3 regions of the Escherichia sp. MAL-1 genome follow, and region 3 is predicted to be linked to each of the others. Evidence: predicted binding sites of a transcription regulator. Region 3 holds the regulator's gene; each other region holds the start of a gene.

The links. The regulator ArgR, encoded in region 3, controls arginine synthesis, uptake and breakdown. The targets are predictions, from matches to a motif close to ANTGAATAAAAATACANT.
Positions count from the first base shown of each region.
Region 1: argA (amino-acid N-acetyltransferase) is a predicted target of ArgR. The motif match lies at 3,342-3,359, and genes of this name have one in related genera.
Region 2: argF (ornithine carbamoyltransferase) is a predicted target of ArgR. The motif match lies at 2,671-2,688, and genes of this name have one in related genera.

Region 1 covers NZ_CM129609.1:1,053,932-1,064,149, reverse strand. Annotated here, with positions in the region: gene mltA (murein transglycosylase A) at 230-1,327, opposite strand; tRNA gene ACU8XX_RS05200 (tRNA-Met) at 1,536-1,612, shown strand; tRNA gene ACU8XX_RS05195 (tRNA-Met) at 1,646-1,722, shown strand; tRNA gene ACU8XX_RS05190 (tRNA-Met) at 1,756-1,832, shown strand; gene amiC (N-acetylmuramoyl-L-alanine amidase AmiC) at 1,906-3,159, opposite strand; gene argA (amino-acid N-acetyltransferase) at 3,391-4,722, shown strand; gene recD (exodeoxyribonuclease V subunit alpha) at 4,784-6,610, opposite strand; gene recB (exodeoxyribonuclease V subunit beta) at 6,610-10,152, opposite strand; gene ptrA (pitrilysin) at 10,145-10,218, opposite strand, start outside.
Region 2 covers NZ_CM129609.1:4,277,156-4,287,373, reverse strand. Annotated here, with positions in the region: gene ACU8XX_RS21395 (hypothetical protein) at 1-1,563, shown strand, start outside; gene argF (ornithine carbamoyltransferase) at 1,641-2,645, opposite strand; gene rraB (ribonuclease E inhibitor RraB) at 2,807-3,223, shown strand; gene ACU8XX_RS21380 (GNAT family N-acetyltransferase) at 3,269-3,772, opposite strand; gene ACU8XX_RS21375 (YjgN family protein) at 3,965-5,161, shown strand; gene valS (valine--tRNA ligase) at 5,217-8,072, opposite strand; gene holC (DNA polymerase III subunit chi) at 8,072-8,515, opposite strand; gene pepA (leucyl aminopeptidase) at 8,773-10,218, opposite strand, start outside.
Region 3 covers NZ_CM129609.1:494,105-504,322, forward strand. Annotated here, with positions in the region: gene tldD (metalloprotease TldD) at 1-1,041, shown strand, start outside; gene aaeR (HTH-type transcriptional activator AaeR) at 1,169-2,098, opposite strand; gene aaeX (p-hydroxybenzoic acid efflux pump operon protein AaeX) at 2,281-2,484, shown strand; gene aaeA (p-hydroxybenzoic acid efflux pump subunit AaeA) at 2,492-3,424, shown strand; gene aaeB (p-hydroxybenzoic acid efflux pump subunit AaeB) at 3,430-5,397, shown strand; gene ACU8XX_RS02430 (barstar family protein) at 5,489-5,761, shown strand; gene yhcN (peroxide/acid stress response protein YhcN) at 5,817-6,080, opposite strand; gene argR (transcriptional regulator ArgR) at 6,445-6,915, opposite strand; gene mdh (malate dehydrogenase) at 7,350-8,288, shown strand; gene degS (outer membrane-stress sensor serine endopeptidase DegS) at 8,350-9,417, opposite strand; gene degQ (serine endoprotease DegQ) at 9,507-10,218, opposite strand, start outside.

The DNA.
Region 1 (10,218 bases), 560 kb from region 3:
GAATTAAAAAGGGCGAGGTTATCCCTCACCCTAAACGCATAAATGCCTGATGCGCTACGCTTATCAGGCCTACATAACTCCTGCAATATTTTGGATTTGCATGATTTGTAGGCCGGATAAGGCGTTCACGCCGCATCCGGCATGAACAACGCGCACTTAGTCAATAATCAGGATGTGAGGTTACCCCTCACCCTGTCATATCCGTAAAAACGGCATACAGAATATCACATCAGCCGCTAAAGACGTTACCTGCGCCCGGGGCGGTTTTCAGCACCCAGACACGTCCATAGTGGTTGTACCAACCTGCGCGGTGTCCGGCTTCCGGCCCGATCCCTTGATAGATATCGAAGTGTTGGCCTTTGATTGCACCACCGACATCCAGCGCCACCATCAGACGCAGTTCGTACTGACCATTAAATTTGCCGTTATTATCCAGCAACGGCACTTCTGCCAGCAAGGTAGTACCTGGCGGAATAATGGAACGATCAGAGGCAACTGACGCGCGACCAACCAGCGGCACCGCACTTGCCCCTTTCACCGGTGCAAAAGATTGCGGTTTAAAGAAAACGAAAGACGGGTTCTGTTCCAGCAGCTCGCGAACCTCCGCTTCACTGTGTGTTTCGCCCCAGTGACGAATCGCCTGCATCGACATATCTTCTTTTTTCACTTCGCCACGGTCGATCAACACCTTACCGATGCTGCGATAGGCATGACCGTTTTTCCCTGCATAGCTGAAAAAGTTAAGCGGACTGCCATCACCAAAGTCGATATACCCACTACCCTGCACATCCATAATGAAGTTATCCATCAGGGAGTTACTGTAAGCGAGAATATATTTATCACTCAATGCCCCCGCGTAGATCTCCGCACGAGACGGCAGACGACCACGTTTTGGCGGCATACGGTAAATAGGATACTGGAACTCGCCCTGGCGGGTATGGCGCGCCTGAATTACCGGCGTGTAATAGCCTGTAAACTGCACGTTACCATAGTTGTCGGCACCTTCCATCTGCCAGGCATCAATGCCGAACTGGCGCATATTGCGGGTATCACCGCCTGCGCGCAGCCACTCTTGCACCGCGTTATAAACATTACTCTGGTTGCCATACAGACGCGGTGACGAATTACGGATATGGTTAATTTGCTCGGCAAAATCACCGGCGTTAATCGGCGCGCCAACGGCATCTGGCTGGTTCACCAGAGAGAAAGGCTGGGTAAATTTCCCGTCTTTATATTGCTGTCCGCGATCGGTTGGTTTGGAAGAGCAGGCGGCAAGCATTGCCACAACCGTGCCCATAAGAAGGTACTTTACCCAACGTCCTTTCATTGTTCTCTTCTTCAGGTTAAAAAATAAGGCGCAACGAAGATAACAAACCGCCGCGTTTAATGAAATGAGCAGCCTCTCCCTGACGCAAATTTTGCACAAAAAATAGGCTTTAGTGATTTGTTTTTGTTCAAAATCATGCCAAATCCGTGATCGGGGTAAAAAAAAGGTTGCATGAAAACGCGAGCGGAGTATAGTGCGCATCCACGGACGCGGGGTGGAGCAGCCTGGTAGCTCGTCGGGCTCATAACCCGAAGGTCGTCGGTTCAAATCCGGCCCCCGCAACCAATTAAAATTTGATGAAGTAAAGCAGTACGGTGACGCGGGGTGGAGCAGCCTGGTAGCTCGTCGGGCTCATAACCCGAAGGTCGTCGGTTCAAATCCGGCCCCCGCAACCAATCAAATTTGATGAAGTAAAAGCAGTACGGTGACGCGGGGTGGAGCAGCCTGGTAGCTCGTCGGGCTCATAACCCGAAGGTCGTCGGTTCAAATCCGGCCCCCGCAACCAATTATTGAACACCCTAACGGGTGTTTTTTTGTTTCTGGTCTCCCATAAAAAAGCGCCATTCAGCGCCTTTTTATCATCCCCTTCTCGCCAGCGTCGCCCCATCGGCAAAATACGCTTTAATCCCCGCAAGAATAGACTCCGCAACTTCCTGCTGGAAAGTCGCCGTTTTCAGTTTACGCTCTTCCTCAACGTTACTGATAAACGCCGTTTCGACCAGAATGGAGGGAATATCTGGTGCCTTTAGTACGGCAAACCCGGCCTGTTCAACTTGATTTTTATGCAGCTTGTTGATTTTACCGAGCTTATTCAGTACCGCTTTACCAAACTTCAGGCTGTCGGCAATGGTCAGCGACTGTACCATATCGAACATGGTGTGGTCGACATAGCGGTCACCGCTTTTGCTCACGCCACCAATCAAGTCCGAGGCGTTCTGGGTTTGTGCCAGATATTTTGCCGCAGTACTGGTTGCACCTTTGGTTGAGAGCGCAAACACAGAGGAACCGCTCGGCTGACGACTGGTAAAGGCGTCGGCATGGATAGAGACAAACAGGTCAGCACGCTGTTTCTGGGCTTTTGCTACGCGCACTTGCAATGGAATGAAGATGTCTTCATTGCGCGTCATGTACACCTTCATATTGCCCTCTTTCTCGATCAGAGAGCGCAAACGGCGAGCTATTTGCAATACCACATCTTTTTCGCGCGTTTTGTATTTCCCCACCGCACCGGAGTCTTCGCCACCGTGGCCAGGGTCAAGCATAATGACAATCGGACGATCGCGCCCTGCTTTACCCGGTTGTGGACCACTTTGCGCTGGCGGCACCTGCTTTTCGAGGTCGCCTTTGTTGTAATCCTCCAGCAGCGCCAGCAGCGGGTCCTGCATATCCTGTGCATTGGCCGGATAGAGGTCCATCACCAGACGCTCTTTAAACCCGGCGACCGGCGCAAGGGCAAACAGCTGCGGTTTTACGTTTTGCTTTAATTCAAAAACCATCCGTACGGTTTGCGGGTCAAATTGCCCGACGCGCGCCGACTTGATGAACGGGTCGTCTGCACGAATTTGTGCCGCCATCCCCTTGAGTACCGAGTTCAGGTTTACATCTTCGATATCCACCACCACGCGTTCAGGGTTACTCAACGCGAACTGCTTATATTTCAGCTGACGATTTGATTCCACCGTCACGCGGGTGTAGCTGGACGCAGGCCAGACGCGCACCGCCACGACCTGGCTGACCGCAGCCAGACTGACCTGACTTACGCTCAATAGCCACATGGCACCCGCGCCTTGCAGTAAACGACGACGGCTGATTGCAGTGTTGGATCCTGACATGCCTCTCCCGAGCAAAAGAAATCTAAGCTGTGTAACAAGTAAACGACTAATTTGACCGGAAACTTTAGCGAAAGACGCATAATCTGTCATCTAATAAACGGTAAACATTCTTTTTATATTCACGGCATTACTGATAAAAAAGTCGCTCTCGCATAAAATTTACACTTGCACCCTGCGAAAAAACAGAATAAAAATACACTAATTTCGAATAATCATGCAAAGAGGTGTGCCGTGGTAAAGGAACGTAAAACCGAGTTGGTCGAGGGATTCCGCCATTCGGTTCCCTATATCAATACCCACCGGGGAAAAACGTTTGTCATCATGCTCGGCGGTGAAGCCATTGAGCATGAGAATTTCTCCAGTATCGTTAATGATATCGGGTTGTTGCACAGCCTCGGCATCCGTCTGGTGGTGGTCTATGGCGCACGTCCGCAGATCGACGCAAATCTGGCTGCGCATCACCACGAACCGCTGTATCACAAGAATATACGTGTGACCGACGCCAAAACACTGGAACTGGTGAAGCAGGCTGCGGGAACATTGCAACTGGATATTACTGCTCGCCTGTCGATGAGTCTCAATAACACGCCGCTGCAGGGCGCGCATATCAACGTCGTCAGTGGCAATTTTATTATTGCCCAGCCGCTGGGCGTCGATGACGGCGTGGATTACTGCCATAGCGGGCGTATCCGGCGGATTGATGAAGACGCGATCCATCGTCAACTGGACAGCGGTGCAATAGTGCTAATGGGGCCGGTCGCTGTTTCAGTCACTGGCGAGAGCTTTAACCTGACCTCGGAAGAGATTGCCACTCAACTGGCCATCAAACTGAAAGCTGAAAAGATGATTGGTTTTTGCTCTTCCCAGGGCGTCACTAATGACGACGGTGATATTGTCTCCGAACTTTTCCCTAACGAAGCGCAAGCGCGGGTAGAAGCCCAGGAAGAGAAAGGCGATTACAACTCCGGTACGGTGCGCTTTTTGCGTGGCGCAGTGAAAGCCTGCCGCAGCGGCGTGCGTCGCTGTCATTTAATCAGTTATCAGGAAGATGGCGCGCTGTTGCAAGAGTTGTTCTCACGCGACGGTATCGGTACGCAGATTGTGATGGAAAGCGCCGAGCAGATTCGTCGCGCAACAATCAACGATATTGGCGGTATTCTGGAGTTGATTCGCCCACTGGAGCAGCAAGGTATTCTGGTACGCCGTTCTCGCGAGCAGCTGGAGATGGAAATCGACAAATTCACCATTATTCAGCGCGATAACACGACTATTGCCTGCGCCGCGCTCTATCCGTTCCCGGAAGAGAAGATTGGGGAAATGGCCTGTGTGGCAGTTCACCCGGATTACCGCAGTTCATCAAGGGGTGAAGTTCTGCTGGAACGCATTGCCGCTCAGGCGAAGCAGAGCGGCTTAAGCAAATTGTTTGTGCTGACCACGCGCAGTATTCACTGGTTCCAGGAACGTGGATTTACCCCAGTGGATATTGATTTACTGCCCGAGAGCAAAAAGCAGTTGTACAACTACCAGCGTAAATCCAAAGTGTTGATGGCGGATTTAGGGTAAGCGATGAAAATCGTCGGATGCGACATGCGTAACACTCGTACGTCGCATCCGGCAATTACGTTTATTCCCGTGAACTAAACAACGCCGCCAGACCACTGCGCCGCTCAGTACGAGTGGCGATTGCCGCACTTAATATGCGCTCATCGGCATACAGCGACAGACGGCGACGCGCGCGGGTCACCGCGGTATAAACCAGCTCTCGCGTTACTACCGGCGTGCGTTGGCTCGGCAAAATCAACGCCGCATGGTCGAACTCCGATCCCTGCGATTTATGTACCGTCATCGCCCACGTAGTTTCGTGCTCTGGCAAGCGACTCGGTTGCACAGACTTAATATTGCCGTCCGGCATCGCAAACCAGACGCGCGTCCCCTGCCCGCGATCCAGCGCAATACCGATATCGCCATTAAACAACCCAAGCGCGCTGTCATTACGGGCAATCATCACCGGTCGACCTTCGTACCAACGAGAGTGCGGATGACGATGAATTTTGCGCTTCTGTTGCATAAACTGCTCAATTCGCTCATTCAGTCCAGCCACGCCAAACGGCCCTTCCCGCAGGGCGCACAAAAGCTGGTACTCATTGAACGCCTGAATGATTAAATCCGGCTCGGCACGCGCTTGCAGCAGATCCAGATAACGTCCGTAACCCGCAAGAGCTTCCTCAAGCATCGCAATATAATCTTCGCCGCTCTGTAAAAGCCGTTTTTCGATATCAGTAAAATCCTGCTGAAAAACGGTTTTCACTGCCGTTTTATCACCACGGTTGATCGCCGCAGCTAACTGACCAATGCCAGAATCGCTGCCGAAACGATAGCTTTTTTGCAGCAGGCAGAGACTGTCGCGCAAAGATGCCGCTTCTGTGCCGGTTCCTGCCGGAACGTGAGTCCCCGTCAGGCGGCTTAGCTGCCTGGCACGCTCGGCGGTAAAGCCCGCGTTGGCATAAGCGCAGATATCGCCCAGCACAGCCCCAGCCTCAACCGAGGCCAGTTGATCACGATCGCCGAGAAAGATCACTCGCGCATGATCGGGCAAGGCGTCGATCAGTCTCGACATCATAGGCAGATCGATCATTGACGCTTCATCTACCACCAGCACATCAAGATGCAGCGGGTTACCGGCATGATGACGTAAACGCTGGCTACCCGGCTGCGCGCCCAGCAATCGGTGCAAAGTGCTGGCATCTTCCGGAATGCGTTTCTTTTGTTCATCGGTCAGCGGTAACTGTCGCAAAGCCTTGCCGAGAGATTCGGTTAAGCGCGCGGCAGCTTTACCCGTTGGTGCAGCCAGACGGATACGGCAGCGTTCGCCGTCGGCCATTTGAATTAACGCTGCCAGCAACTTCGCTACGGTGGTCGTTTTACCGGTGCCAGGGCCGCCGGAAATCACCGAGATCCGCCGCGTCAGCGCCACTGCCGCCGCAACTTTTTGCCAGTTAATTTCATCGCTTACTGGAAAAAGTTTGTCCAGGGTTTGCGCCAGTAGAGCTTCATCAACCTCAATGGCATGATTCACTTCGTTGAAAAAGCGTGCCACTGTGCGCTCGTTACACCACATGCGATTCAAATAAAGACGATCGCCACAGAGGATCATCGGCGTGGGTTCATCTCCCCTGCTGACCGCTTGAGAAGCCAGCAAGCATTCTTCCCAATTTTGTAGCTCACCGATTTCACTGACACAGGTCGCCAACAGCGGATGCGACGCCTCGTTATTTTCCAGTCGTGAAAGCGGCAAACAAACGTGTCCCTCTCCGGCATCATGACTTAACAGTGCCGCCGCGAGGGTGACGGCAGGATGTTCATCTCCCGCCACGGTCAGGGCAAATTGCACATCCAGCGGGCGTAGCTGTTTGTGCTCCACAGCTTCCAGTAATTGCTTTTGCAATTTCATTACGCCTCCTCCAGGGTCATACCGGCAAACATCTCATCCATCAGGGCAATCAACCCGGCGTTGGGTCGGGTTGTGTAAATCCCCTGTTGCGGATGTTCTTTATCAACGCCACGCAGGAACAGATAAATAACGCCGCCAAAGTGGTGCTCATAGTCGTAATCAGCAATGCGATGGCGCAGATAACGATGCAGCGCCAGGGTATAAAGCTGATATTGCAGATCATAGCGGTGTGCCTGCATTGCCGCTGCCATAGCCTGTTGGGTGTAAGCCGAACTGTCTTCACCCAACCAGTTGGATTTATAGTCGAGCAGGTAATAACGCCCTTCGTGGCGGAACACCAGGTCGATAAAGCCTTTTAACATGCCACGTACCTGCATGAACTCCAGCGGCGGGCAGCCTGCGGATAGCGGGTCAAACTGGCGGATTAACGTATCAAGCTGACTGGCGATAAGCGGTTCACTAATCGGCAGATAAAACTCCATCTCCACCTGTTTATTGCGGGCGGAAAGTTGACTCAGGCTTACGCCGGTTTCATTGAGAGGTGCCTGGAGGACAGCCGTGATCCACTCGGTCAATACCGGTTCCCACTGCGATTCAAAGCCGCCGAGTTCCAGTTTTTCCCGCACCCAGTTCGGGTCAACCGGCTGGGTAAAATCCAGGTCTTCAAACAAACTGTGCAAGAACGTCCCCGGTGACGCACCGCGCGGAAACTGATGTGGTGTTAACGTCGGTTCTTCAACGACGCTGGCAACGCCTGCAGCATCGACATCCAGCCGAGGCATCAAATCCTGGGCGATACCGTGACCACGCTGTTGCAAACCAGAGTAGCTGGTGACGCGCCAGTTATCGCCGGGCAATCGTTGTAACGTCTTCGCATTCAGCTCTGCTGTAGAAACATCATTAACCTGCCAGGGTTGGTTATCACCAGTTTGTGCCGTTTGCCAGGCAATATCATCATCGCATAACGCTTCAATACAGGTGCGAAGCCCTGCCGCATCTTGCGGTTCCCCTTTTTGCAGCAAACGCCCGAGCGCACTTTGGTGGACGTCGGTGTCACCTTTTTTATCGCCACGACGGCGCACCAGCGGTGCAACGCCGAGACTGCAATGCCAAACCGAACGTGTCAGCGCCACGTAAAGCAAACGCAGATCTTCCGCCAGACGTTCGGCCTCCGCGAGGTCGACGCTTTCTGGCGCAGCATTAAGATCCAGAACTGCCTCAAACGAGTGGCGATCGTGATAAAACGCCTGCTCCTGGACGCGGAAATTGGTGATAAACGGCAGCCAGACCAATGGATATTCCAGCCCTTTCGATTTGTGGATCGTGACAATCTGCACCAGATGTTTATCACTTTCGAGACGCATTTGTTGGCTGGAGGCATTACTGTCTGGCTCGAGGATATGTTGCGATAACCAGCGTACCAGCGCATGTTCACTTTCCAGCTGCGTTCCGGCTTCTTGTAGCAGTTCGCTGATATGCAAGATATCGGTAAGACGCCGCTCACCGCCTGCCGTTGCCAGCAAGTTTTCAGCAATGTTACGCGCCGACATCAGCGCCCGCAGCATCGGCATAACGCCACGTTTGCGCCAGATTTGCCGATAACCATCGAACTCTTCGACTACCACATCCCACGCATGTTCGTCATTGTTCAGCGTTTCGATATCCAGCGCGTTCAGCCCCATCATTGACGTTGCCAGCGCACTACGCAGGGTGTTCTCACGTTCGGGCGTCATCACCGCCTGCAACAACCAAAGCATTTCCTGCGCTTCCAGAGTTTCAAAAACACTGTCGCGGTTCGAAAGGTAAACGGAAGGGATTTCCAGCAACGTTAAGGCATCGCGCACCTGGGCGGCCTCCTGGCGGCTGCGCACCAGCACACTGATGTCCGAAGCACGCACCGGACGCGCGTCGTCGCCGTTCATCAGCAACGCTTCGCCCCGCTGTCCGGCTTGTAGCCAGTCGCGGATTTGCGCAGCACATACCTGCGCCATGGTACTTTGATAATCGCCAACGCCGCAGCTTTCGCCTTCCATCAGCCACATTTTCATCGCAGGCTGTGTTTCACCTTTAAATACAAAACGTAACGCCTGATTTTTCCCGGCTGATTTCACTGGAATAAACGGTATTTCGCGAAACATGAACGCGTCATCAGTCTGGCTGAAAAGCTTATTCACGCTGTTCACCATTCCTGGTGCGGAACGCCAGTTGGTGTCTAAAGTGTAGTGGGCGTGAACTTCGCTACGCGCCTTCATATAAGTGAAGATATCCGCACCCCGGAATGCATATATGGCCTGCTTCGGGTCGCCAATCAGCAACAATGCGGTTTCCGGCTGATGGTGCCAGATACGGCGAAAAATTCGGTACTGCTGGGGGTCGGTATCCTGAAATTCATCGATCATTGCCACCGGGAATCGCGTACGGATCGCCGCTGCCAACACCTCACCGCTTTCGCTACGCAGCGCGGAATCGAGCCGACTTAACATGTCATCAAAACCCAATTCGCCACGGCGGCGTTTTTCACGCGCTACTGTTTCGCGGATCTCAGCCAATGCGCGGGTGATCACCAGATCGCGGATCGACAATGGTTCTGCAAGCAGTTGATCGATCGCCTCAAACAGTGGATGTCGCGGGGTTTCCCCCCCGGCTTTCGTGCGATCTTCTAAGAAACGCTGGGAGAATTTTTCCAGCGACTCTGGCAACTGATAACTGTTGGTCTCTTCTTCTGCCCAGGCGCTGATCTTGTCGATCCATTTAGCCTGATTGCTACGGTTAAACTTGCGTCGATCAATACCAGAAGATTCGATCAGCGCATCCAGTTCACCCACTGCGTCGCGCCACTGCTGTTTTACCGTATCAATACGCGCCACAATTTGCGCGTGGCGGGAAGCCAGCGTTTCATCATCGGGCGGCGGTGCTTTGATAACCGGCGCTTCGCCTTGCAGATAACGATTAATATCGCGCAGCAACGCCTGCGGCCCTTTCCAGGTTTCAAAGACGACCTGGGCTATTTCACGCGGCAGCGGGTAGCAGTGGCGACGCCAGAAATCGGCGCAGGCCTGGTAGCGTAGCAGAGACTCATCTTCAATCAGCTGCTGCTCAAACAGCATACCGGATTCAAAGGCATTCAGGTTGAGCATGCGCTGGCAAAAACCGTGAATAGTAAAGACTGCCGCTTCATCCATCTGCCGTTCGGCTAACAACAACCACTGCGCGGCTTGCGCTTTATCGTCGATCTCTTCCAGCAGGCGTTCGTACAGTGGATTGTCGGTGGTTTCACGCAGACAGGCGATGCGCAACTCGTGGATATTGCTACGGATACGACCACGCAATTCTGCCGTGGCAGCCTCGGTAAAGGTGACCACCAGCAGTTCTTCAACGGTCAGCGGGCGGGGAAAGGCGGCGGAACCGCCTAGTCCAAGTAACAGGCGCAAATAGAGCGCCGCAATCGTAAAGGTTTTGCCTGTGCCGGCAGAGGCTTCAATCAGGCGCTCACCCTGTAAGGGCAAGCGCAAAGGATCTAGTGTCTCGGCGACATCACTCATTCTTTTCACTCATCAGGGGCATTGTTTGCTGCAACGCGCTGACGTTCTCCCACACTTTCCAGCCTT
Region 2 (10,218 bases), 1.2 Mb from region 3:
TGGCGTGTTGGAATGAATGATTTTGCCCGTATTGCCGGGGGGCAGGATAGCAGAAGGAATATTCTTTCTCCCAGAGCATTTTTGGAGTTTTTGGCAAAAATATTTACCCTGGGTTATGTGGATTTTAGCAAACGCTCCAACGAAGCGGGTAGAAATATGATGGCTCATATTGAGTCCTCATCTTATATCAAAAATAATGATGGCAGTGAAATAATGAATTTTGTTATGAATAATCCTGAAGGTGAGCGTGCGGATTCATCTAAGGTGATTATAGAAATTTCACTTTCTACTACCACTACTATGGGGACTCGTCAAGGACATACAGCCATTATATTTCCACAATCTGATTTTTTGAGTTTTCGTTATGAAGGTAAGTCTTTTGAAAGAAAAGATGATAGTTCATTACACCTGATTACTAACAAGGTTCTGGCGTGTTACCAACGCGAAGCTAACAAGGAAATAGCTCGTCTATTAAATATTCCGCAGGAGTTAAATAATCCTCATGACTTAAATTACTCGCAGGTGAGTTGTAAAAACTCAGTTGATTCTACGATTACGGATTTATTAGAAAAACCATTGAACAATGCATTATTAGCAATAAGGAAAGAACATCTGCTATTAATGCCTTATATGTGTAATGAATCGATTTCATACTTACTTGGTGAAAAATGGACACTGAAAGAAATAGATGCCCTTAACGCCTTAAATAATTATCTTATTAATAATAAGAAAGCTACTGACAATGAAATTAATGACATCAAAGTTAACCTGTCTCATATTCTTATTGATTCCTTAGATGATGCGAAAGTTAACCTTACACCGGTTATCGGTTCGATTCTGGAGACTTTTTTAAAATCCCCATATATTAATGATGTAAGAATGCTGGATTGGTGTTTTAATAAAAGCATGCAATATTTTGGTGATTCTGAAAAGATAAAGTATGCATGCTCTGTGATAAATCATATTGATTTTAGTCGCGATCAATCTAAAGATTTTAGCTGCGATCAATCTAAAATTAAAATAGCTGAGACCTTATTTTTTAATCTCGATAAAGAACCCTATGAAAATAGCCGTAAATTACAGGAATTGATTTGGGATAAGTTGGTTGCGTATGTCAATGATTTTAACTTAAGCAATCAAGAAAAATCACGCTTAATACTAAGGTTATTTGATGATGTTAAGTTGCTATTTAATGAAGTGCCTGTCAGCATTTTAGTAAATGATATTTTTTTGAAGGATTTTTTCATGAGGCAACCTGATTTTGCGAAGTGGTACTTCTATCAATTACTTAAGAAGTATGAGGGCGAACAGCTGTATCTTAATGAGTTAGGATATGTTTATGGTAATGAAGAAAAAACAAATGAAATTGTAAAAAAACATCCGGGTTATGTCATTAAGATTTTTGAAGAAAAGATGGGTAATGAATTAAAAATTAGAACAAGAATGATGAAAATCCTCCGGAATGGCAAAATCAATATATATGAATATATTAATAATGAACAGTTGGGAAAATTAAATCCTCCGGAAGATTTACGTATAGTAATAGAAAAATTTGGGTGGTAGAATAGAACTATTACTACATAAAATAATGTGATGCCGGGATAGTTTTGTATTTCCCGGCATCTTTATAGCGATATCAATTATTTACTGAGCGTCGCGACCATCACCGCTTTGATGGTATGCATACGGTTTTCCGCCTGATCAAAAACAATGCTGGCGGCAGATTCGAAGACCTCATCAGTAACTTCCATACCGCCATGTAGGCCAAATTCTTCCGCCATTTTCTTACCAAGCGTCGTTTGGTCGTCATGAAACGCGGGCAGGCAGTGGAGGAATTTGACCTCCGGGTTACCAGTCAACTGCATCATCTTGCTGTTCACCTGATAATCACGCAGCAATGCAATCCGTTCCGCCCATTTCTCTTTTGCTTCACCCATCGACACCCATACATCGGTATAGATAAAGTCAGCACCTTCAACTCCTTTGGCTACATCTTCCGTCAGCGTAATATCCCCGCCATTTTGCTGTGCCAGGGCGCGGCATTCCGTAACCAGCGCAGCTTCCGGCCAGCATGCCTTTGGCGCGACCAGACGCAAATCCAGACCGGTAAGCGCCGCAGCTTCAAGCATCGAGTTTCCCATGTTGTTACGTGCGTCACCTGCATAGACCAGCGTCATTTCGTTGAATGTTTTACCGGGCAAATGCTCTTGCATGGTGAGAAGATCCGCCAGCAGCTGGGTGGGGTGGAACTCATTGGTCAGGCCGTTCCATACTGGCACGCCAGCGTATTCCGCCAGTGTTTCGACAATCTCCTGACCATAGCCGCGATACTGAATACCGTCATACATGCGACCAAGCACGCGGGCAGTGTCTTTAATCGACTCTTTATGACCAATCTGGCTGCCGCTTGGGCCGAGATAAGTAACGCGAGCACCCTGGTCATATGCGGCAACTTCGAAAGAGCATCGGGTACGAGTCGAGTCTTTTTCGAAGATGAGCGCGATGTTTTTACCAGTGAGTTTGGCTTCTTCTTTACCACTTTTCTTATCGGCTTTCAGCTTCGCGGCTAACTGCAGCAGGCTGTTGAGTTCAGCTGGCGTGAAATCGAGTAATTTCAGGAAATGCTTATGATAAAACCCAGACATAGATCCCTCCTGTGGCTAACGCCTCAATGAATTAAAATTCAATTTATATGGATAGTTATTCATTTGCAAGTCTAAAGCATAAATCTTTGTCACAAAGGTGGAGGCAATGTCAGTGGTGTGTGACAATAAGAGTATCGGCAGGACATTAAGAGGAATGAGCCATGGCAAACCCGGAACAACTGGAAGAACAGCGTGAAGAAACACGTTTGATTATTGAAGAATTACTGGAAGATGGCAGCGATCCGGACGCGCTGTACACCATCGAACACCATCTTTCCGCAGACGATCTGGAAACCCTGGAAAAAGCAGCAGTTGAAGCGTTTAAACTTGGTTATGAAGTGACCGATCCAGAAGAGCTGGAAGTTGAAGATGGTGATATCGTGATTTGCTGCGACATCCTCAGCGAGTGCGCGTTGAATGCCGATCTGATCGATGCCCAGGTTGAACAACTGATGACGCTGGCGGAGAAATTTGACGTTGAGTACGACGGTTGGGGCACTTACTTTGAAGATCCTAACGGCGAAGACGGCGACGATGAAGATTTTGTCGATGAAGACGATGACGGGGTTCGCCACTAATTAATTAATTAAAATGCCCGATAGCACACACTAGCGGGCATTTTTTTAGAGTTCGCGTAGCATCCGCACTTCACAATCGACATGGCCCGTGCAGCCAAGCGCATAGTCGATATGCTCAAAGCCCAAATGCTCATAAAGCGCAATGGCTTCCTTTAAAAAAGCGGTCGTTTCCAGATAGCAGCGTTTGAAGCCCATCTCTCGTGCCTGCTCCATCGCCATTAAGGCCAGTTTTTTCGCCAGCCCTTTACCGCGAATAGCCGGAAGAAAATACATCTTTTGCAGTTCGCAAATGTCCGATTCACTACCTGCTAATGGCGCAATCCCACCGCCGCCGACCACTTCACCATCGAACTCAACCACCCAATATGCATGGCCAGGCTGACTATACACTTGATACAACTCGTCAAGGTTCGGATCGGCGACGGTGTAGCCTTTATCAGCGGTAAGACCGTATTCGGCGGATACCTGACGAATGACGCGGGCGATAGCGGGATTATCCTGCTGCGTCAGGCGACGCATTACAGGTGATTGCGGCGCAATGTTATTCATAGTTTAACCCAATAAAAATAAAGTAATTATACATTTGTTTAATACCACTCTCTTCTTACGTGCGCAAGCGACTTATAAAGTAATAAAGTTTTTGCCAGCCTATTACTGATAAGAGTATTGTAACGTGGCAGAACATTTTACTGTCTGTATCTATAAATTATATCAATGGATTTTTTAATTCAGGGGATTTTTATGGCTCAAGTTATTAATGAAATGGATGTTCCGTCCCATTCGTTTGTTTTTCATGGCACAGGTGAGAGATATTTTCTTATTTGTGTGGTGAATGTGTTGTTAACGATTATAACGCTAGGTATCTATTTACCATGGGCATTAATGAAATGTAAGCGTTATCTCTATGCTAATATGGAAGTTAACGGACAACGATTTTCTTATGGAATTACCGGTGGGAATGTTTTTGTTAGTTGTCTTGTTTTTGTTTTTTTCTATTTCGCAATCTTAATGACAGTGTCAGCAGATATGCCGCTTGTTGGCTGTGTTTTGACTTTGTCACTGTTGGTTTTGCTTATATTTATGGCAGCAAAAGGACTGCGTTATCAGGCCTTGATGACCAGTCTCAACGGCGTAAGATTTAGTTTTAATTGCTCTTTGAAAGGGTTCTGGTGGGTAACCTTTTTCTTGCCGATTTTAATGGCCATTGGGATGGGGACTGTTTTCTTTATCTCGACAAAGATGCTACATGCCAATAGTTCAAGTAGTGTTATTATATCTGTGGTTCTGATGGCAATAGTTGGTATTGTTTCCATTGGTATTTTTAATGGTACTTTATATAGTCTGGTAATGAGTTTTCTCTGGAGCAATACCAGTTTCGGTATACATCGTTTCAAGGTGAAATTAGATACTACGTATTGTATAAAATATGCCATTCTCGCATTTTTAGCTTTATTACCTTTTCTCGCTGTTGCTGGTTATATTATCTTCGATCAAATATTAAATGCGTATGATAGTTCTGTGTATGCAAGTGATGATATTAAGAATTTACAGCAATTTATGGAAATGCAACGTAAAATGATAATCGCGCAGTTAATCTATTATTTTGGGATTGCTGTTAGCACCAGTTATTTAACGGTGTCGTTGCGAAATCATTTTATGAGCAACCTGTCACTGAATGATGGGCGTATTCGTTTTCGCTCAACTTTAACGTACCACGGTATGCTTTATCGCATGTGTGCGTTGGTGGTGATATCCGGGATTACGGGCGGTCTGGCTTATCCACTGCTGAAAATATGGATGATTGACTGGCAGGCAAAAAATACGTATTTGCTGGGCGATTTGGATGACCTTCCTTTAATCAATAAAGAAGAACAACCAGATAAAGGCTTCTTAGCCAGGATTTCACGGGGAATTATGCCTTCTTTACCATTTCTGTAAGAGATAAAAAAGGCCGGAGTATGCTCCGGCCTTCGTTTTCATCGCTGTGATTTGATTACAGCGCGGCGATAACAGCCTGCTGTTCAATCAGCTTCGCTTTCGCTTCTGCATAGCCTTCCAGCTTCTCACGCTCTTTCGCGATGACCGCTTCCGGTGCGCGCGCTACAAAGCCTTCGTTCGCCAGTTTGTTCTCGATACGGCTGATTTCGCCGTCGATCTTCGCCACTTCTTTCGCCAGACGCGCCAGCTCATCTTCTTTGTTGATGAGGCCAGCCATCGGGATCAGCAGCTCTGCGCCGTCGATGATCTTCGTAACGGAAACCGGACCTTTGTCATCGGCAGGCAGCACGGTGATGCTTTCCAGACGCGCCAGGGTTTGCAGGAAGCCACGGTTTTCATTTACGCGACGTTCTGCATCCGCGCTGCAACCACGCAGCAGCAGCTCCAGCAGTTTGCCCGGCGCGATGTTCATTTCTGCACGGATGTTACGTACCGCAACGATCGCCTGCTTCAACCACTCTGTGTCGGCCAGTGCGGCTTCATCAACCTGAGATGCATCGTACTGCGGGAACGGCTGCAGCATGATGGTGTCGGCAGTGATACCGCAAAGTACTTTCACACGCTGCCAGATGGTTTCGGTGATGAACGGAATGATCGGATGCGCGAGGCGCAGCAGACCTTCCAGCACGGTCACCAGCGTATGGCGAGTACCGCGCAGTTCGGCTTCGGTGCCACCGTTCATTACCGGCTTAGTCAGCTCCAGATACCAGTCACAGAACTGGTTCCAGGTGAACTCATACAGAATGCCTGCGGCGATATCGAAGCGGAAGCTGTCCAGCGCTTCGCGGTACGCTTTGATGGTCTGGTTGAACTCTGCCAGAATCCAGCGGTCCGCCAGCGACAGCGTCATTTCACCGCCGTTGAAGCCGCAATCCTGACCTTCTGTGTTCATCAGCACAAAGCGGCTGGCGTTCCACAGCTTGTTACAGAAGTTACGGTAACCTTCCAGGCGCTTCATATCCCAGTTGATGTCACGACCGGTAGACGCCAGCGCCGCCAGGGTGAAGCGCAGGGCATCGGTGCCGTGCGGCTCAATGCCGTTCGGGAACTGTTTCTCGGTGCGCTTACGGATTTTGTCCGCCAGCTGCGGCTGCATCATATTGCCGGTACGTTTTTCCAGCAGTTCTGGCAGCGAAATACCGTCAACCATATCCAGCGGGTCGATAACGTTACCCTTGGATTTGGACATCTTCTGGCCTTCGTCGTCACGAATCAGACCGGTCATGTAAACAGTGTGGAACGGCACCTGCGGTTTGCCATTTTCATCTTTGATGAAGTGCATGGTCATCATGATCATGCGGGCAATCCAGAAGAAGATGATGTCGAAGCCGGATACCATCACGCTGGTTGGGTGGAACTGACGCAGGGCGTCGGTGTTTTCCGGCCAGCCAAGGGTAGAGAAGGTCCACAGTGCAGAAGAGAACCAGGTGTCGAGAACGTCTTCGTCCTGACGCAGGGCAACGTCGGCACCGAGGTTATTTTCCTTGCGCACTTCTTCTTCGTTGCGGCCAACATAAACGTTACCTGCTTCGTCGTACCATGCAGGGATACGGTGACCCCACCACAGCTGACGAGAGATACACCAGTCCTGAATATCGCGCATCCAGGAGAAGTACATGTTTTCGTACTGCTTCGGTACGAACTGAATGTCGCCGTTCTCAACCGCTTCAACCGCCGGTTTCGCCAGTACATCGGCACGCACGTACCACTGGTCGGTCAGCATTGGTTCGATAACTACGCCGCCACGGTCGCCGTAAGGAACGGTCAGGTCGTGCGGTTTAATTTCTTCCAGCAGGCCGAGTGCGTCAACCGCAGCAACGACTGCTTTACGTGCAGCAAAACGCTCGAGTTTCTGGAACTCTGCCGGGATTTCGCTGGAATAAACGTCAGATTCGTTACCTTTGGTATCGAACACCTGGGCGCTTTCACGGATATCGCCGTCAAAGGTCAGGATGTTGATCATCGGCAGCGCGTGACGTTTACCCACTTCATAGTCGTTAAAGTCGTGCGCCGGAGTGATTTTCACGCAGCCGGTGCCTTTTTCCATGTCGGCGTGTTCGTCGCCAACGATCGGAATACGACGGTTAACCAGCGGTAGAATGACATATTTGCCAATCAGGTCTTTGTAACGCGGATCTTCCGGGTTAACGGCCACGCCGGTATCGCCCAACAGGGTTTCCGGACGGGTAGTCGCAACCACCAGATAATCTTTACCGTCTGCGGTTTTCGCGCCGTCAGCCAGCGGATAGCGGATGTGCCACATCGAACCTTTCGATTCGCGGTTTTCCACTTCCAGGTCAGAGATAGCGGTGCGCAGTTTCGGATCCCAGTTTACCAGGCGTTTGCCACGGTAAATCAGGTCTTCTTTATACAGACGAACGAAAACTTCTTTCACCGCATTGGACAGGCCTTCGTCCATCGTGAAGCGTTCACGCTCCCAGTCGACGGAGTTGCCGAGACGGCGCATCTGACGGGTAATGGTGCCGCCGGATTCCGCTTTCCATTCCCAAATTTTGTCGATGAAAGCTTCGCGGCCGTAGTCGTGACGGGTTTTACCTTCTTCTGCGGCAATCTTGCGCTCAACGACCATCTGGGTAGCGATCCCGGCGTGGTCAGTACCGACCTGCCACAGGGTGTTTTTGCCCTGCATGCGCTGATAGCGGATCATGGTATCCATGATGGTTTGCTGGAAGGCGTGACCCATATGCAAACTGCCGGTGACGTTCGGCGGCGGGATCATGATGCAGAAACTTTCCTGGCTTTCATCGCCATTAGGCTTAAAGTAGCCCTGCTTTTCCCAGTGCTCGTAAAGCGGCTGTTCGATATCTTGTGGGTTGTATGTCTTTTCCATTATTTCCAGGTTGCCGTATTCAGGTTGAAACCAGCCACGCGGTAGGCTTTATAGCGTTCGCGCGCCAGTTGTTTCAGAGAATCTTCATAAGGAACGAAGTCTACCACTTCTGTGAAAGCGGTGGCAAAATCTGCAAAGCTTGTTCGCAGACTAATCAATATATCGCGCGGGCTGCTGCTGCGTTTTTGCGGCCAGGCGATCTCCACCGGCGCACCGCCGCGCGGTCCTTCTCCCGCTAAATTATGCGGAACAAAGCTTTCTGCCGGACGCGCCCACAGGGCTTCATCCAGCCGGTAAGCCTGCTTTTCATCTTCACAGGCGATGAGCACGCGCTTACCGCTGCGCCAACGTTCTGCGGCAATTTCACACACCAGCTGCTCAACGGCGCTTAAGCCATCGACGGTGGTGTCATTGTCCAGAAGGTAGAACGTCGCGTTTTTCATAAATGGGGCTTCTTGTGGTGGATTTAAATACGCATCAGGTATACACCGCAGCGCCTGATGCGACGCTGTTGTGTCTTATCAGGCCTACGAGTTCAGTGCTGTGTGTAGGTCGGATAAGGCGCTCACGCCGCATCCGACAATAACAGCATTGCCTGATGCGACGCTTGCGCGTCTTATCAGGCCTACGAGTTCAGTGCTGTGTAGGTCGGATAAGGCGTTCACGCCGCATCCGGCAATAACAGCCTTGCCTGACGCAATTACTCTTCGCCGTTAAACCCAGCGCGGTTTAACAGGAACTGTGCCAGCAACGCTACCGGACGGCCGGTTGCGCCTTTTGCTTTACCAGAACGCCAGGCGGTACCGGCGATATCCAGGTGCGCCCAGTTGTACTTACGGGTAAAGCGTGACAGGAAGCAACCTGCGGTAATCGCCCCACCAGGACGACCGCCAATGTTCGCCATATCGGCAAAATTGGACTCCAGTTGTTCCTGATACTCGTCACCCAGCGGTAAGCGCCATGCACGGTCACCGGATTGTTCAGACGCGGCAATCAGTTCATGGGCCAGTGGGTTATGGTTCGCCATCAGGCCGGTAATGTGATGACCCAGCGCGATCACGCAGGCACCGGTCAGCGTCGCCACGTCAATCACCGCTTCCGGCTCAAACCGCTCAACGTAAGTTAACACGTCGCACAGTACCAGACGGCCTTCGGCGTCGGTGTTCAGCACTTCAACGGTTTGACCGGACATGGTGGTTAACACATCGCCCGGACGATAGGCACGCCCGCCAGGCATGTTTTCGCAGCCAGCCAGCACGCCGATAACGTTAATCGGCAGTTGCAGCTCTGCGACCATGCGCATCACGCCGTAAACCGCTGCCGCACCGCACATATCGTACTTCATTTCATCCATGCCTTCTGAAGGCTTGATGGAGATACCGCCGGAGTCGAAGGTTAAACCTTTACCCACCAGTACGATTGGGCGTGCATCTTCCGACGCGTTGCCTTTGTACTCAATGACCGACATCAGCGATTCGTTCTGCGAACCCTGACCGACCGCCAGATAAGAGTGCATTCCCAGCTCTTTCATCTGCTGTTCGCCGATAACGCGGGTGATAACATTCTTGCTGTAGCTGTCAGCCAGCTGGCGCGCTTGTGAAGCGAGGTAAGCGGCGTTACAGATATTCGGCGGCATATTGCCGAGATCTTTTGCTGCTTTAATCCCGGCGGCAATCGCCAGACCGTGCTGGATCGCGCGCTCACCGCTGGTCAGTTCACGGCGGGTCGGCACGTTGAACACCATTTTACGCAGCGGACGACGCGGTTCGCTCTTGTTCGTTTTCAACTGATCGAAACTGTAGAGCGTCTCTTTTGCCGTCTCGACAGCCTGACGCACTTTCCAGTAGTTGTTACGGCCTTTAACGTGCAGTTCAGTCAGAAAGCAGACCGCTTCCATTGAGCCAGTATCATTCAGCGTATTAATGGTTTTCTGAATAACCTGCTTGTACTGACGCTCATCCAGCTCACGTTCTTTGCCGCAACCAATAAGGAGAATTCGCTCGGAAAGTACATTCGGAACATGGTGCAGCAACAATGTCTGCCCCGGTTTCCCTTCCAGTTCGCCCCGACGTAGCAGGGCGCTGATGTACCCATCGCTGATTTTATCGAGCTGTTCTGCAATCGGAGAAAGGCGACGTGGTTCGAA
Region 3 (10,218 bases):
GATATCCTGCGTCGTGTCGATAAGGTTGCCCGCGAAGCGGACAAGCGCGTACAGGAAGTGACTGCCAGCCTCAGTGGTGTCTATGAATTAATTCTGGTTGCGGCCACCGACGGCACGCTAGCGGCGGATGTCCGTCCGCTGGTGCGTCTTTCCGTGAGCGTTCTGGTCGAAGAAGATGGCAAACGCGAACGCGGTGCCAGTGGCGGCGGCGGTCGTTTTGGTTATGAGTTCTTCCTTGCCGATCTTGACGGCGAAGTCCGTGCGGATGCATGGGCAAAAGAAGCAGTGCGTATGGCGCTGGTCAATCTTTCTGCCGTTGCTGCACCAGCGGGCACCATGCCGGTAGTACTTGGCGCAGGTTGGCCGGGCGTGCTGTTGCATGAAGCGGTAGGTCACGGTCTGGAAGGCGACTTCAACCGCCGTGGCACTTCAGTATTTAGTGGACAGGTCGGAGAGCTGGTGGCTTCAGAACTGTGTACCGTGGTTGATGACGGCACGATGGTCGATCGCCGAGGTTCGGTGGCGATTGATGACGAAGGTACGCCAGGCCAGTACAACGTGCTGATTGAGAACGGCATTCTGAAAGGCTACATGCAGGATAAACTCAACGCGCGTTTGATGGGGATGACGCCGACTGGCAACGGTCGCCGTGAATCCTACGCCCATCTGCCCATGCCGCGTATGACCAACACCTATATGCTGCCGGGTAAATCGACCCCGCAGGAAATTATTGAATCCGTTGAGTACGGTATCTATGCACCGAACTTTGGTGGCGGTCAGGTGGATATCACCTCCGGCAAATTCGTTTTCTCCACTTCAGAAGCATATCTGATTGAAAACGGTAAAGTAACGAAGCCGGTGAAAGGCGCAACGTTGATTGGTTCCGGTATCGAAACCATGCAGCAGATTTCGATGGTTGGCAACGACCTGAAACTGGATAACGGCGTGGGTGTCTGCGGTAAAGAAGGGCAAAGTTTGCCGGTTGGCGTGGGCCAGCCAACGCTGAAAGTTGATAACCTGACTGTTGGCGGTACTGCGTAATAATTTCAGTATTTTCAGAAGGATAATTAATCTTTCTACGTGCACGAACGGTCCCCTCGCTCCTCTGGGGTTAGGGTGAGGGGAACCCGTTGGCACAGGTTTGTACAACGTAACAGTACAATATGAATTACTTCTCTTTCCCGCGCCCGTGCATCTCCTGAAACAATTTACCGACCTCAACAAAATAATCCGTCAGCGAGTTGATCACGACCTGTACCTTCAGCGGCAGCTTATCTTTTTCGGTATATAACGCATAAACCGGGCGTGGATCTGACTGATAACGCGGCAGCAGGATCTCCAGCTCCCCACGATTGATCTCGTTGATCACCCACATCAGCGGCACATAGGCGATCCCGGCACCCGCCGTTAGCCAGCGCACCAGCGTCATCGGATCATTAGTCACAAATCTCCCTTGCGGGATCAGGCGAGTCGAGATCCCTTCCGGTGCAATCAGTTCAAATTCATTGTCGGGCCGCACGCTGTATTCAAGCCATGAATGACTACTCAAATCGGCGGGTTTTTCCGGTATGCCGTATTGTGTGAGATAGCTTTTCGCGGCGCACACCACCATCGGCATCGCGCCCAGACGGCGGGAAAACAGGCTGGAATCCTGCAACGCGCCGACGCGGATTACCACATCCAGACCATCGGCAATCAGGTCGGGGGCAGGAATTCCGGTAACCAGATTGACGCTCAAACCTGGGTATTCTTTCAGCATTTTTGCTGTCAGCCCGGCGAGAACATTTTGTGCCATAGTTGAAGAACAGCCAATGCGCAGCGTCCCGATGGGGGTGTTATTGAAGGCATACAGTTGCTCATGAACATCCTGCACTTCATGGAGCATCCGACGGCAGCCCTGGTAGTAAATTCTGCCGGCTTCAGTCAGACCAATGCTGCGTGTACTACGGTTTAATAGCTTTACCTGTAACTCATCTTCCAGTTTTGACACCGTCTGACTGATGGACGAAACGCTCATCTGTAGCTGTCTGGCGGCGGCGGTAAAAGAGCCAAATTCAACTACTTTGGCAAACACCGACATGCGTTTTAGTCGTTCCATTATTCACTCTGACTTAAAAGTGATTTAGATCACATAATATAGATAACAGCATAACAGTTACGCTAATATATTAAATATCAATCTACAGCAATGTTGCTCTCGCCCGGCTTTCCATGCCCTTCTCTGCGGCGACAGATGCTGAAAATAATAACGCCTGCTCTCTCTATACAACCAAGGTCAACATGAGTCTGTTTCCCGTTATCGTGGTGTTTGGGCTGTCCTTCCCACCGATATTTTTCGAATTGCTTTTATCACTGGCGATTTTCTGGCTGGTGCGCCGGGTACTTGTGCCAACAGGTATCTACGACTTTGTCTGGCATCCGGCGTTGTTCAACACCGCACTCTATTGCTGCTTGTTTTATTTGATATCGCGACTGTTCGTTTGAGGTTGAAGTGAAAACACTAATAAGAAAATTCTCCCGTACGGCCATCACGGTCGTATTAGTCATTCTGGCCTTCATCGCAATTTTTAATGCCTGGGTCTATTACACCGAATCCCCGTGGACGCGTGACGCGCGCTTTAGCGCTGACGTCGTTGCGATCGCGCCGGACGTTTCTGGACTCATTACCCAGGTGAATGTTCATGATAACCAGCTGGTGAAAAAAGGACAGGTACTGTTCACCATCGACCAGCCGCGCTATCAAAAGGCGCTTGAGGAAGCGCAAGCCGATGTTGCTTATTATCAGGTACTGGCACAGGAGAAACGCCAGGAGGCCGGACGTCGTAACCGTCTCGGTGTGCAGGCGATGTCTCGCGAAGAGATCGACCAGGCCAACAACGTACTACAAACGGTTCTGCATCAGTTAGCGAAAGCGCAGGCGACCCGCGATCTGGCAAAACTGGATCTTGAACGCACGGTGATCCGCGCGCCAGCGGATGGCTGGGTGACCAACCTCAACGTCTATACCGGTGAGTTTATTACTCGTGGATCAACGGCGGTTGCGCTGGTGAAACAGAACTCTTTCTATGTACTGGCCTATATGGAAGAAACTAAGCTGGAAGGGGTGCGCCCTGGGTATCGTGCGGAGATCACGCCGCTTGGCAGTAACAAAGTGCTGAAAGGGACTGTTGATAGTGTTGCCGCAGGGGTCACCAACGCCAGCAGCACGCGTGACGACAAAGGGATGGCGACCATCGACTCTAACCTTGAATGGGTGCGTTTGGCGCAACGTGTTCCGGTTCGTATTCGTCTCGACAACCAGCAAGAGAACATCTGGCCTGCGGGCACCACTGCTACAGTGGTGGTCACTGGCAAACAAGATCGCGACGAAAGCCAGGATTCGTTCTTCCGTAAAATGGCCCATCGCCTGCGTGAGTTTGGTTAATCACGATGGGTATTTTCTCCATTGCTAATCAACATATTCGCTTTGCGGTAAAACTGGCGACCGCCATTGTACTGGCGCTGTTTGTTGGCTTTCACTTCCAGCTGGAAACGCCACGCTGGGCGGTACTGACAGCGGCGATTGTTGCTGCCGGTCCGGCCTTTGCTGCGGGAGGTGAACCGTACTCTGGCGCGATACGCTATCGTGGCTTTTTGCGCATCATCGGCACATTTATTGGCTGTATTGCCGGACTGGTGATCATCATTGCGATGATCCGCGCACCATTATTGATGATTCTGGTGTGCTGTATCTGGGCCGGTTTTTGTACCTGGATATCCTCGCTGGTACGAATAGAAAACTCGTATGCGTGGGGGCTGGCCGGTTATACCGCGCTGATCATTGTGATCACCATTCAGCCGGAACCATTGCTTACGCCGCAGTTTGCCGTTGAACGTTGTAGCGAGATCGTTATCGGTATTGTGTGTGCCATTATGGCGGATTTGCTCTTTTCTCCGCGATCGATCAAACAAGAAGTGGATCGAGAGCTGGAAAGTTTGCTGGTCGCGCAATATCAATTAATGCAACTCTGTATCAAGCATGGCGATGGTGAAGTTGTCGATAAAGCCTGGGGCGACCTGGTTCGACGCACCACGGCGCTACAAGGTATGCGCAGCAACCTGAATATGGAATCTTCCCGCTGGGCGCGGGCCAATCGACGTTTAAAAGCGATCAATACGCTATCGCTGACGCTGATTACCCAATCCTGCGAAACTTATCTTATTCAGAATACGCGCCCGGAATTGATCACTGATACTTTCCGCGAATTTTTTGACACGCCGGTAGAAACCGCGCAGGACGTCCACAAGCAGCTCAAACGCCTGCGGAGAGTTATCGCCTGGACCGGGGAACGGGAAACGCCTGTCACCATTTATAGCTGGGTCGCGGCGGCAACGCGTTATCAGCTTCTCAAGCGCGGCGTTATCAGTAACACAAAAATCAACGCCACCGAAGAAGAGATCCTGCAAGGCGAACCGGAAGTAAAAGTAGAGTCAGCCGAACGTCATCATGCAATGGTTAACTTCTGGCGAACCACACTTTCCTGCATTCTGGGAACGCTTTTCTGGCTGTGGACGGGCTGGACTTCCGGTAGTGGTGCAATGGTGATGATTGCGGTCGTGACGTCACTGGCAATGCGTTTGCCGAATCCACGCATGGTGGCGATCGACTTTATCTACGGGACGCTGGCCGCGCTGCCGTTAGGGCTGCTCTACTTTTTGGTGATTATCCCTAATACCCAACAGAGCATGTTGCTGCTGTGTATTAGCCTGGCAGTGCTGGGATTCTTCCTCGGTATAGAAGTACAGAAACGGCGACTGGGCTCGATGGGGGCACTGGCCAGCACCATAAATATTATCGTGCTGGATAACCCGATGACTTTCCATTTCAGTCAGTTTCTCGACAGCGCATTAGGGCAAATCGTCGGCTGTGTGCTCGCGTTCACCGTTATTTTGCTGGTGCGGGATAAATCGCGCGACAGGACTGGACGTGTACTGCTTAATCAGTTTGTTTCTGCCGCTGTTTCCGCGATGACTACCAATGTGGCACGTCGTAAAGAGAACCACCTCCCGGCACTTTATCAGCAGCTGTTTTTGCTGATGAATAAGTTCCCAGGGGATTTGCCGAAATTTCGCCTGGCGCTGACGATGATTATCGCCCACCAGCGCCTGCGTGATGCGCCGATCCCGGTTAACGAGGATTTATCGGCGTTTCACCGACAAATGCGCCGCACAGCAGACCATGTGATATCTGCCCGTAGCGATGATAAACGTCGTCGGTACTTTGGTCAGTTGCTGGAAGAACTGGAAATCTACCAGGAAAAGCTACGCATCTGGCAAGCTCCACCGCAGGTGACGGAACCGGTTCATCGGCTGGCGGGGATGCTCCATAAGTATCAACATGCGTTGACCGATAGTTAAGTCAAAACCGACGCCAAAAGCGTCGGTTTTTTCATGGCTATACTTAGCGATGCACGGCAGAACTCGCCGCGAAACGTGACGGTGGCAACAGATGAATATTTATACCTTTGATTTTGATGAGATTGAGAGTCAGGAGGATTTTTATCGTGACTTTAGCCAAACCTTTGGTCTGGCGAAAGATAAGGTACGCGATCTCGACTCACTATGGGATGTGTTAATGAACGATGTCCTGCCGCTACCACTTGAGATTGAATTTGTTCATCTGGGAGAGAAAATGCGTCGCCGTTTTGGCGCGTTAATATTGCTGTTTGATGAGGCAGAGGAAGAGCTGGAAGGGCATTTGCGTTTTAATGTTCGTCATTAGCGCAAAAAAAAGCCCCCGAACCGGGGGCAATATCGTCGGACAAGACGATGAGGGTTTATTTGTACAGTTCAGCCGTAGCGTGCCAGGTGTCACCGCTACGAGCTTCAGTAATCTGGTAGGCCGTTGCGCCTTTCTCTTCCGCTTTTTTGTTCAGCATTTCACGCATATCCATTGGCGAAGACGCCACACCACTTACGGATACGGTCCCGATTGCTTCACGATTTTGTGCTTGTGCAGCATCAATGGAGTCGGCAGCGAATGCACCGAAAGAGAGAACAGAAAGTACGCTTAATGCAGCAACAGTGGTTTTGATTTTCATGATTTTTACCTCGACATAATCTTTTAGCTGGGCCTTTGTTTCGTGACCCATATCACAAAATCAAGTATACACTAATTATTGAGCTAATTAATACCGCGCTAACTGTTTCAGTTGATACTAAGTGTTAAAAATGTGAATTTTAATAACAAAAAAGAATTAAAAATACGGTTATTTATCGTTAATTCTAGTTTTTTCAATTAGATAATGAATTTTGCATAATGTGCTTTTTTTACCTTATGTATTCATTGTGTGAATGACATGTCGCAGTAAAACGCACTATTCGTTAAATTAATCGCAGGGGAAAGCAGGGGGTTGAGAGGGATAAGCAACATTTTCCCCGCCGCCAGAAGCGACGGGGCAGAGATTAAAGCTCCTGGTCGAACAGCTCTAAAATCGCTTCATACAGGTCTTTGACGGTGAAACCGTTAGCAGGGGTGGTAAAGATGGTGTCATCGCCAGCGATGGTGCCCAGAATACCTTCTGCTTTGCCCAGTGAGTCCAGCAGGCGAGCAATTAACTGCGCCGCGCCAGGGCTGGTATGAATCACGACAACTGCATCGTTGTAGTCGATATCCAGCACCAGATTTTTCAATGGACTGGAGGTGGTTGGTACACCCAGTTCAGCTGGCAGGCAGTAAACCATTTCCATTTTGGCATTGCGTGTACGTACAGCACCAAACTTGGTCAACATCCGCGAGACTTTAGACTGATTAATATTGTCAAAGCCTTGCTCCTGCAACGCGGCGACGATTTCGCCCTGGGAGCTAAATTTCTCTTCTTTAAGTAATGCTTTAAATGCTTTAACTAGTTCTTCTTGCTTAGCCGAGCTTCGCATAAGTCACCCGATATGGTGGTTGATACAACATTATTGTGCATACAGATGAATTTTTATGCAAACAGTCAGCCCTGAAGAAGGCTGAAATAATGTTATGAAAGAGCGGGATTTTATCAAATTTCGTTATTGAGAAACATGCCTGCGTCACGGCATGCAAATTCTGCTTAAAAGTAAATTAATTGTTATCAAATTGATGTTGTTTTGGCTGAACGGTAGGGTATATTGTCACCACCTGTTGGAATGTTGCGCTAATGCATAAGCGACTGTTAATTACGTAAGTTAGGTTCCTGATTACGGCAATTAAATGCATAAACGCTAAACTTGCGTGACTACACATTCTTGAGATGTGGTCATTGTAAACGGCAATTTTGTGGATTAAGGTCGCGGCAGCGGAGCAACATATCTTAGTTTATCAATATAATAAGGAGTTTAGGATGAAAGTCGCAGTCCTCGGCGCTGCTGGCGGTATTGGCCAGGCGCTTGCACTACTGTTAAAAACCCAACTGCCTTCAGGTTCAGAACTCTCTCTGTATGATATCGCTCCAGTGACTCCCGGTGTGGCTGTCGATCTGAGCCATATCCCTACTGCTGTGAAAATCAAAGGTTTTTCTGGTGAAGATGCGACTCCGGCGCTGGAAGGCGCAGATGTCGTTCTTATCTCTGCAGGTGTAGCGCGTAAACCGGGTATGGATCGTTCCGACCTGTTTAACGTTAACGCCGGCATCGTGAAAAACCTGGTACAGCAAGTTGCGAAAACCTGCCCGAAAGCGTGCATTGGTATTATCACTAACCCGGTTAACACCACAGTTGCGATTGCTGCTGAAGTGCTGAAAAAAGCCGGTGTTTATGACAAAAACAAACTGTTCGGCGTTACCACGCTGGATATCATTCGTTCCAACACCTTTGTTGCGGAACTGAAAGGCAAACAGCCAGGCGAAGTTGAAGTGCCGGTTATTGGCGGTCACTCTGGTGTTACCATTCTGCCGCTGCTGTCACAGGTTCCTGGCGTTAGTTTTACCGAGCAGGAAGTGGCTGATCTGACCAAACGTATCCAGAACGCGGGTACTGAGGTGGTTGAAGCGAAAGCCGGTGGCGGGTCTGCAACCCTGTCTATGGGCCAGGCAGCTGCACGTTTTGGTCTGTCTCTGGTTCGTGCACTGCAGGGCGAACAAGGCGTTGTCGAATGTGCCTACGTTGAAGGCGACGGTCAGTACGCCCGTTTCTTCTCTCAACCGCTGCTGCTGGGTAAAAACGGTGTAGAAGAGCGTAAATCTATCGGTACCCTGAGCGCATTTGAACAGAACGCGCTGGAAGGTATGCTGGATACGCTCAAGAAAGATATCGCCCTGGGCGAAGAGTTCGTTAATAAGTAATTGATTAGCGAATAATAAAAAACCGGAGCACAGACTCCGGTTTTTGTTTTGAGCACTCGACTTAATTGGTTGCCGGATATTCCTGAATGGTGACCTGCAGCGTTAACTGCTTATCATCACGCATCACTACAACCGGGATCACCGAACCAGGGCGAATTTCCGCCACCTGATCCATCGTCTCCAGAGCAGAGATGGCCGGTTTGTTATCCACCGAAATAATCAGATCGTTGACCTGAATACCCGCATTCGCCGCTGGGCCGTCAGGTGACACTTCATTAACCACGATCCCTTGCAGTTGATCTATACCACCGCTCTGCGCGTGCAGTGGTGCGATCTCGCGTCCGCCGATACCAATGTAGCCGCGGATCACGCGACCATCGCGGATCAGCTTATCCATAATTTTGGTTGCTAACTGGAAAGGAATCGCAAAGCCGATACCTTCCGGCGTTTCGCCATCGTTACTCTTATCAAACGACAGCGTGTTAATGCCCATCAGTTCTCCCAGCGAGTTCACCAGCGCGCCGCCAGAGTTACCGTGGTTAATGGAAGCATCGGTTTGTAGGAAGTTTTGCCGCCCGGTCGGGTTCAGACCGATTCGACCCGTGGCACTAATAATCCCCTGGGTAATGGTCTGCCCGAGGTTGTACGGGTTACCGATCGCCAGTACTACGTCGCCAATGTGCGGTACGCGACGTGCATTAATTGGAATGGTAGGTAAACCGCCAGTGGCATTAATTTTAAGTACCGCCAGATCGGTTAGAGAGTCAGATCCCACCAGCAATGCTTCAAATACACGTCCATCCTGTAAGGCGACGATGATCTGATCGGCGTCGTTGATGACGTGTTTATTGGTGATGATATAACCGCGTTGATCCATGATTACACCGGATCCCAGGGTGCGGATCTCAAGCTGGTTGTGAGAGTTGGTGTTCAAACCACGGTTGTAAACGTTAACCACCGCTGGCGCGGCGCGGCGAACCGCCAGATTATAGCTGGCAGGCGTCTCATCGGTACTGTCAAATTGCGGAGTGGAAAGCGGGTTAAGGCTGCGCAGCGAAGGCATGGCAACCAGCAGAATAGCGCCGACAATTAATCCAATCGCAACGGAACGTAAGAGCTTCACAAACATGATGGAGGCGTCATTAAAAAAGGGAACGGCAGCAGCATACCACGAGTTAACCGGACATCACACGTAAGCCTGATGCCCGGTTTACGACATTAACGCATCAGCAGATAGATGCTTTCATTGCCGCGTACAATTTGCAGGGCGATGATGGCCGGTTTTGCCGCCAGCACTTTACGCATTTCAGCAATCGAGTTCACCCGATCGCGGTTGACGCCAATGATCACATCGTCTTTTTGCAAGCCAGCCTGAGCAGCTGGGCTTCCTTTGACAACTTCATCGATTTTAATACCTTTGCCGCCATCTTTTAGCTGACCATCGCTCAACGTTGCACCTTCCAGCGCTGGCGTGATCATTTCAGCGCTGGCCGACGAAGAGGTGCTGGTATCGAGCGTCACTTCTACTTCCAGTGGTTTGCCGTTACGCAGCAGGCCAAGTTTCACTTTTGTGCCCGGCTCGGTGGTCGCGATACGAGAGCGCAACTCAGCAAAGCTATTCAGCGGTTTGCCGTTGAGGCTGGTAATAATATCGCCCGCTTTGACGCCCGCTTTTGCCGAGCCAGAACCTTGCAACACTTCGCTGACAAACGCGCCACGCTGCACGTCAAGGTTGAAGGCTTTGGCGATATCGGCACTCATCTCGGTGCCTTTGATGCCTAACAAACCGCGTTTGATTTCACCAAAGTCGATAAGCTGCTGCGCCAGTGTTCGCGCCATATTACTGGGGATGGCAAATCCAATCCCGACGCTCCCGCCGCCAGGCGCAAGGATTGCAGTGTTGATGCCAATTAACTCACCGTTAAGGTTT